2 regions of the Bradyrhizobium huanghuaihaiense genome follow, and region 2 is predicted to be linked to the other one. Evidence: riboswitches for the same ligand, from Rfam matches in the RefSeq annotation. Region 2 holds a riboswitch; the other holds the start of a gene.
What was found. A riboswitch is a leader RNA that binds a small molecule or an ion and turns the genes downstream of it on or off. The one in region 2 is predicted to bind glycine.
Positions count from the first base shown of each region.

Region 1: it holds a riboswitch for glycine, as region 2 does, so the genes downstream of both, N2603_RS17225 (D-amino acid dehydrogenase) here and gcvT (glycine cleavage system aminomethyltransferase GcvT) in region 2, are expected to answer to the same signal.

Region 1 is NZ_CP104172.1:3,636,935-3,641,142, forward strand. It holds gene N2603_RS17215 (ABC transporter permease) at 1-216, opposite strand, end outside; gene N2603_RS17220 (ABC transporter permease) at 234-1,175, opposite strand; gene N2603_RS17225 (D-amino acid dehydrogenase) at 1,357-2,658, opposite strand; glycine riboswitch at 2,726-2,831, opposite strand; glycine riboswitch at 2,835-2,939, opposite strand; gene N2603_RS17230 (M20/M25/M40 family metallo-hydrolase) at 3,143-4,208, opposite strand, start outside.
Region 2 is NZ_CP104172.1:3,475,465-3,479,672, forward strand. It holds gene gcvP (aminomethyl-transferring glycine dehydrogenase) at 1-516, opposite strand, end outside; gene gcvH (glycine cleavage system protein GcvH) at 534-902, opposite strand; gene gcvT (glycine cleavage system aminomethyltransferase GcvT) at 913-2,058, opposite strand; glycine riboswitch at 2,204-2,294, opposite strand; gene alaS (alanine--tRNA ligase) at 2,515-4,208, shown strand, end outside.

The DNA.
Region 1 (4,208 bases), 160 kb from region 2:
CAGGAATTGCGCCGAAGCCGGCTTCAATCGCTGCGACGGCGCAAGCTGGATCGGATCATGCGGCGCGATCAGCGGCGCGAGGATCGAGATCACCACGATCAGGGCGAGCAGGAACGTCGCCGTCGCGATGATCGGCGTCGAGGTCAGGAATCCGAAGCGCGGCCGCAGCGGCGACGTGATCGGAATGGACGACTGGGGAAGGGTATCGACCGACATTTGTTCTTGTCCTTGCCTCAGTACCGGATCCGGGGATCGAGCAGGGTATAGGCGACGTCGATGAGAAGATTGACGACGACGTAGATCAGCGACGTCAGCAGGATCATGGCCTGGATCACCGGATAGTCGCGCGCCAGCACCGCATCGACGGTGAGGCGCCCGATGCCGGGGATGTTGAACACGCTCTCGGTGACGACGACGCCGGAGATCAGCAGCGCAAAGCCGGTGCCGATCACGGTGATCACGGGCACGGCGGCATTGCGCAGCGCATGCCGCATCATCACGGCAACCTCGTTGATGCCTTTCGCACGTGCCGTTCGCACGTAATCTTCGCCGAGAACGTCGAGCATCGCCGCGCGCGTCATGCGCGCGATCAGCGCGATGTAGATGAAGGACAGGGCGCAGGTCGGCAGGATCATGCGCTCGAAGAACGGCCCGAAACCGTTGAAGATGCTGCGGAAGCCCTGCACCGGCACCAGGCGCAGATCGATCGCGAAGACCTCGATCAGGACATAGCCGACCACGAACACCGGCACGGAGAAGCCCAGGACCGACAGGCCCATGACGAAGCGGTCGATCCAGGTGCCGTGCTTCCACGCCGCGATCACCCCCAAGGGAACCGCGACGATGACGGCGAGGATGATGGTGCACAGCGCGATCGAGATCGACGGCTCGACGCGCTGGCCGATCATCTTCATCACCGGCAGGTTGGAGATCAGCGATGTTCCGAGGTCGCCGTGCAGCAGCTTGTTCACCCAGGTGATGAACTGCACGATCAGGGGCTCGTTGAGGCCGAGCGATTCGCGGATGCGCTCGAGCCGCTCCGGCGTCGCATTGTCGCCGGCGAGGATCGCGGCGGGATCGCCCGGCGTCAGCCGCAGCAGCAGGAACACGAACAGCGCGACGACGCCCATCACGGGCACCGCGGCCAGAACGCGGCGAATGAGATAACCTAGCATGCACCTATCTCCGGCTGCGGAACTTGTGGGCCCCTGGGGCGCCCGTGGATTCGAACGTGTCTATCATGCGCGCCTGTCACTCGGGCTGGGAAAGCCGGCCGGAGATGCCGGTCTTTCGGGGCAAATTGTGTGCCAAGGGCAGGGCAGTCGCAAGAGGCCGCCGCCCGCCGGCTTCAACCACTCAGGATGCATGACGCAGCTCACGCTCAACCCCAAGTGAAGGAACGGTCGGCGGCGCATTGAGCCCGCGCCAGCCGTCGATGGTCCCGGCGATCATCTGCGCGGTGGCGGCCGACAGGGTCCAGCCGAGATGGCCGTGGCCGGTGTTGAAGAACACGCCCGGAATCCGCCCCGCGCGCACCACCGGCATCATGTTCGGCATCATCGGGCGCAGCCCGGCCCAGGGCACGACGCGCGAGGTCTCGATGGCGGGGAAGTTGCTGCGCACCCAGTCGACCAGCGGCTGCACGCGGTCGGCGCGGATGTCGCGATTGAAGTCGTTGAACTCGGCGGTGCCGGCAACGCGAAAGCGATCGGCACCGAGCCGGCTGGTGACGATCTTGGCGGCTTCGTCGAGCAGGCTCACGGTCGGCGTCGCGTTGCGGCTCTCGGCGGTGTCGAGCTGCACGGTGATCGAGTAGCCCTTCACCGGGTAGACGTTGATGCGATCGTCGAGGAGGGCCGCGAAGTGGCGGCTGGCGACGCCGGCGCAGACCACGACACCGTCCGCCTTCAGCATGCCGCGCGCGGAGGCGAGGGCATCGCTTGCAGCAAGATCGGCCCAGCCGAGCACGAAGCCGCTGCCGGCGCGCGCGATTGAATCGATATTGGCCTCGTGGATGAAGGTCGCGCCGCGCCGCTTGCAGGCGTCCGCCAGCCCGCGGGTGAACTTGTGGATATCGCCGGTCGCATCCGACGGCGTGTAGAAGCCGCCATAATACGCCTTGCGCAGCGTCGGCTCGATCGCGCGGATCTCCTCCGGCGTCACCGGACGGCGATCGAGGCCACCTTCCTGCAACAGCGCGTTGACGCGCAGGCCGGATTCGAAACCCGTCTTGTCGTGATAGATGTGGAGGATGCCGCGGCGCTCGAGATCGAAGTCGATGCCTTCGCGCGCTGCGATCTCGAACAGATGCTTGCGGGCTTCGATCGCGAGCCGCGTGGTCTCGATCGTATTGGCGCGGTAGTTGCCGATGTTGGCGACGAACTCGCTCATCCACGAATATTTGTGCCAGTTCGGCCGCGGGTTCATCAGCAGCGGCGCGTCGCGCCGGAACATCCAGCGCAGGCCTTTCAGGATCGTCGCGGTGCTGTTCCACACTTCGGCATTGCTGGCGGAGAGCTGTCCACCATTGGCGAATGATGTCTCCATCGCGGCATAACGGTGCTTGTCGAGCACCGTCACCTCAAAGCCGCGTTCGAGCAGGGCATAGGCAGTCGTCACGCCGGTGATGCCGGCGCCGATGATGGCGATATGGGTCATGGCAGGTTCGGGGCTCCCGTGAGTTAGGATAGGCTGACCGCCGGCCAAAGGCCGTTGGCGGCGCCCCATCTGTCACGGTTACCTGAGAGCTTGATCCGCTGCGGATCACGCAACGGACTATCCCCTTCGGTGGACGCCACGATTGCCTGAAATCGCGCCGCCTCTCTCCAGATCGTCCTGACGATACGGTCCTTTTGCCTGAGAGTTTCCGGGGCGGTTGCTCCGTCGGCGCCGCAACGAAAGCCGAAAACCTTCGTTGCGATCTCTCCCGCATCGTCGCGTGGACGATCGAGCAGTACGATACGCCTCATTTTTAGACAAGGCTAAATTTAGACCGCGACTGCCAACGCATTGTGCAGTGCGATGTTGTCGCAGTCATTCCGGGGCGCGCGTAGCGCGAACCCGGAATCTCGAGATTCTCAGGTGCGCAATCGCGCACCATAGTTCGATGCTGTCGCATCGCCCCGGAATGACGGCTGCGCCGTCACTCCAGCGTCGCCAGCAATCCCGCCATCAAGCGCCCGCGTTCGACGAGGCTATCGATCTCGATGAACTCCTCGAGCGTGTGGCCGTTGCCGCCGCGCACGCCAAGGCCATCGAGAGTTGGGATTCCCATCGCACCGGTGAAGTTGCCGTCGGAGCCGCCGCCGGAGCTCGCATGCGGTAATTCCGCGCCGAGGGATTTGGCGATGCCGCGCGCCTTCTCGTACAGCGCCATGGTGCCGGCATCCGGCTCCCACACCGGCCGCGTCACGCCGCGGGTGACCTTGAAGGTGACGTCGTTGTTGGTGCCCGAGAGTGCCAGCATCCGCTCGACGCCGCGGTCGAGATCGGCCTGGCGCTTGGCCATCGACAGCGCTTCGCCGGTCGCGGTCGTGGCAACGCAGTTGACCCATTGTCCCCCATGCACGACGCCGACCGAAAAGGTGCAGTCCTCCGTCGTCATCGCGTCGATTGCGAGAATCTGCCGCGCCATTTCGCGGATTGCCGAACGGCCCGCCGACAGCGTCGCGCCGGCGTGGCTCGGCCGTCCCGTCGCCTCGAGATTGAAGCGTGCGATGGCGTAACGTCCGGTGGTGACGCCGTTGTCGGCGCGGCCGGGCTCGGGCACCAGCACGTATTTATTGCGCGCGGCTTCCGCCTCGATGATGTCGCGCGTCGAAGGCGTGCCGACTTCCTCGTCGGGCGTGAACAGCACGGTGATCGGCAGCGGCGTCGTGAACGAGGCGCGCGCCAGCTGCCGGATCGCTTCCAGCGAGAGATAGTTGCCGCCCTTCATGTCGTAGATGCCGGGGCCGTAGCACCTGTTGCCCTCGCGCCGCCATTTCAGCTTCTCGATGGTGCCGACCGGATGGACGGTATCCATGTGACCGGCGATCAGGATTCCCGGCTCGCCCCGTTTCGGATGCGGAAAACGCGCGCGGATCACGCCGCCAAAACCCTGACGGCCGGCGATGCGCTCGATCGTCGCACCCATGATGGCCATATCCCGCGCTGCGATATCGAGCATGCGGTTCACCGCGTTCGCGTCCCAGGTCGGGCTCTCGCAT
Region 2 (4,208 bases):
GGCTTTTGCCTTCACCTGCGAGTGGCGCTCGGCGAGCGCCATGGCTTCGGCAGCGGCGGTTGCTTCGTCCAGCAGCGAGGCGTTGGCGACGTCGAGCCCCGTGAGGTCGCAGATCATGGTCTGGAAGTTGAACAGCGCCTCCAGCCGGCCCTGGCTGATCTCGGGCTGGTAGGGCGTGTACGCCGTGTACCAGGCCGGGTTCTCCAGAATGTTGCGCTGGATCACCGCGGGCAGGATGGTGCCCGAATAGCCCTGGCCGATCAGCGAGGTGAAGACCTGGTTCTGCGCGGCGAGCTCGGCCATATGCGCGATCGCCTCGGTCTCGCTGAGCGGCTTGCCGAGATCGAGGGGGGATGCCTGCCGGATCGAGGCCGGCAGCGTCTCCGCCATCAACGCGTCGACGCTCTTCGCGCCGACGGCCTCGAGCATTGCGGTGACATCGCGCGCGGAGGGGCCGATGTGGCGGCGGACGAAACTGGCGGCGGTCTCGCCGCTGGATTTACGGTGCGCGGTCATCGCTTGCTCCATCGTCCCTAAGCCGTATGCGCCTTGTAGGCGGCTTCATCCATGAGGCCGCCGAGCTCGCTCTTGTCGGCAATCTTGATCTTGAAGAACCAGGCCGCGCCCTGCGCGTCCGAATTGATCAGCGCCGGCTCGGCGGCCAGCGCCTCGTTGGCCTCGAGCACTTCGCCCGTAACAGGTGCGTAGACGTCGGAGGCGGCCTTCACCGATTCCACGACGGCGGCGGCTTCCGCCTTCTTCAAAGCGCGGCCGACCTTGGGCAATTCGACGAAGACGACGTCGCCGAGCTGCTGCTGTGCGTAGTCGGTGATGCCGACCGTGGCGACGTCGCCGTCGATGGCGAGCCATTCATGATCGGAAGTGTACAGCGTCGTGGTCATTGTCGAGTCCTCAGCGTTTGTAGGTGTTTTTCACGAAGGGCATGGCGGCGACGGCGAGCGGCAGGCGCTGGCCGCGCACCTCGGCGAAGAGTTTTGTGCCGAGCGCGCTCAGGCTCACGGGCACGTAGCCCATCGCCACCGGCGCACTCAGGCTCGGGCCGAACCCGCCAGATGTGACCTTTCCGATGGGCTCGCCGCCCGCGCTGTCGGCAAACAGCAACGCGCCTTCGCGCACCGGTGCGCGGCCCTCGGCGAGCAGGCCGACGCGGCGGCGGGATGCGCCATTGTCGAAATGCGCAAGGATCTTTTCCGCGCCGGGAAAGCCGCCGGCACGGGCGCCGCTGCTGCGGCGGCTCTTCTGCACCGACCATTCCAGCGCGGCCTCGACCGGCGTGGTGACGGTGTCGATGTCGTGGCCGTAGAGGCAGAGCCCGGCTTCCAGCCGCAGGCTGTCGCGGGCGCCAAGGCCGATCGGCAACACGTCCGGATTGTCCAGCAGCATCTTGGCGAGGCGTTCGGCATCGGCAGCGGGAACCGAGATCTCGAACCCGTCCTCGCCGGTGTAGCCGGAGCGGGAGACGAAGCACTTGATGCCGGCGACCTCATGCGGGCCGGCGTCCATGAACTTCATGGCCGGCGCCTCTGCACAGAATTTCGCCAGCACCGCCTCAGCCTTCGGGCCCTGCAGCGCGATCAGCGCGCGGTCGGCAAGCGAATCGATCACGCAGTCATCGGACAGATTCGCGCGCAGATGCGCCTCGTCCTGTTCCTTGCAGGCGGCGTTGACGACCAGGAACAGGTGATCGCCGAAATTGGCGACCATCAGGTCGTCCAGGATGCCGCCGTCCGCATTGGTGAACTGGGCATAGCGCTGCCGCCCCTTGGCGATTGCCACGATGTCCTGTGGCACCAGCCGTTCCAGCGCGCGGGCGGCGTCCTCGATCCTCCCGGATTTCGGCAGCAAGCGGATCTGGCCCATATGGGAGACGTCGAACAGGCCGGCTTGGATGCGGGTATGAAGGTGCTCCTTCAGCACGCCCGCGGGGTACTGCACGGGCATGTCATAGCCCGCGAACGGCACCATCTTGCCGCCCAGGGAGACATGGAGGCTGTGGAGGGGCGTACGTTTCAGAGAGTCTTGGCTGTGCGCTAGCATCTAAGGGGCCCTCGGCGGTTCCCGGGGAGGATTCCCCATGGACACCAGTCGAAGCCCCATCTGTCGCTGTGCCTGAGAGTATTATCCCGTCGGCGGACGCTGGTCCGGGCCTTAAGCCCGTCGGCGCCTCTTTCCAGATGCTGTCAAAGCCACGCGGTCCTTTTGCCTGAGAGTTTCCGGGGCGGTTGCTCCTTCGGCGCCGGCTGCCTAAAGCCGGTCTCTCCCGACGTGGCCGTACGATACAGATGGGTACAGACCACAGGCCAGCCAAGGCTGTCAACGCGACTTCAGCGGCTTTCAACCGGATTGAGCGCCTGCGGCAACCCTCTGATCTCCTTGCACAGTTTCTGGACAGCGAAGCTGGCCTTGTCTAAAAGCGCTTTGGCCCGCAGATATCAGCCTTAATTTCCGGTTTGGACGGCGGCAGCGGGCCCAAGCACACCCGATTGGATGAACATGAGCGGCGTCAACGAGATCAGGTCGACCTTTCTGAACTTCTTTGCCGAGAACGGCCACGAGATCGTGCCGTCCTCGCCACTCGTGCCGCGCAACGACCCGACGTTGATGTTCACCAATGCCGGCATGGTGCAGTTCAAGAACGTCTTTACCGGCGTCGAGAAGCGGCCTTACCAGCGCGCCACCACGTCGCAGAAATGCGTGCGCGCCGGCGGCAAGCACAACGACCTCGACAATGTCGGCTACACCGCGCGCCATCTCACCTTCTTCGAGATGCTCGGTAATTTCTCGTTCGGCGATTACTTCAAGGAGCGCGCGATCGAGCTCGCCTGGAAGCTGATCACCAAGGAGTACGGGCTGAAGAAGGACAAGCTGCTCGTCACGGTCTACCACACCGACGACGAGGCGCACGGGCTCTGGAAGAAGATCGCCGGCTTCTCCGACGACCGCATCATCCGCATCCCGACCTCGGACAATTTCTGGGCGATGGGCGACACCGGGCCGTGCGGCCCGTGCTCGGAGATCTTCATCGATCGCGGCGAGCACATCTGGGGCGGGCCTCCCGGCTCGCCGGAAGAGGATGGCGACCGCTTCCTCGAATTCTGGAATCTCGTGTTCATGCAATACGAGCAGGTGACGAAGGAGGAGCGCGTGGATCTGCCGCGTCCCTCGATCGACACCGGCATGGGCCTGGAGCGCATGGCCTGCGTCCTCCAGGGCGTCGAGAGCGTGTTCGAGACCGACCTGTTCCGCAACCTGATCGATGCGACCGCGTCCGCGCTCGGCAGCGGGCCGCAGGAGCAGACCGCCGGCTCGTTCCGCGTCATCGCCGACCATTTGCGCTCTTCCGCCTTCCTCGTCACCGACGGCGTGCTGCCCTCGAATGAGGGCCGCGGCTATGTGCTGCGCCGGATCATGCGCCGCGCGATGCGCCATGCGCAGCTGCTCGGGGCCAAGGAGCCCCTGATGCATCGCCTGGTGCCGGCGCTGGTGCGCGAGATGGGCCAGGCCTATCCCGACCTGATGCGCGCGGAGAAGCTGATTGAGGAAACGCTGCGGCTGGAAGAGACCCGCTTCCGCAAGACTCTTTCGCGCGGCTTGGCGATCCTCGACGAGAAGAGCGCGGGCCTGAAAAAAGGCGACATGTTCGACGGCGACGTCGCCTTCACGCTGTACGACACCTACGGCTTCCCGCTCGACCTGACGCAGGACGCGCTGAAGTCGCGCGGCATCGGCGTCGACCAGTCCGCCTTCACCGACGCGATGGAGCGCCAGAAGGCCAAGGCGCGCGAGTCCTGGAAGGGCTCGGGGGAGGCTGCCTCCGAGGCGATCTGGTTCCCGCTGCGCGAAAAGCTCGGCGCCACCGAGTTCCTGGGTTACGAGACCGAGAGCGCCGAGGGCGTCGTGTCCGCGCTGGTCAAGGACGGCGCGGAGGTTGCCAGTCTCAAGGCCGGCGAGACGGGCGCGCTCGTGCTGAACCAGACGCCGTTCTACGCGGAGTCCGGCGGCCAGGTCGGCGATACCGGCGTGCTGATCGGTGAGGGCGGCATCAAGTTCCGCGTCACCGACACGCAGAAGAAGCTCGGCGATTTCTTCGTCCACATCGGCACCGTCGAGAGCGGCGAGCTCAAGCTTGGCACCGCGCTGCAGCTCGAGGTCGATCATTCCAGGCGCTCGTCGATCCGCGCGCACCA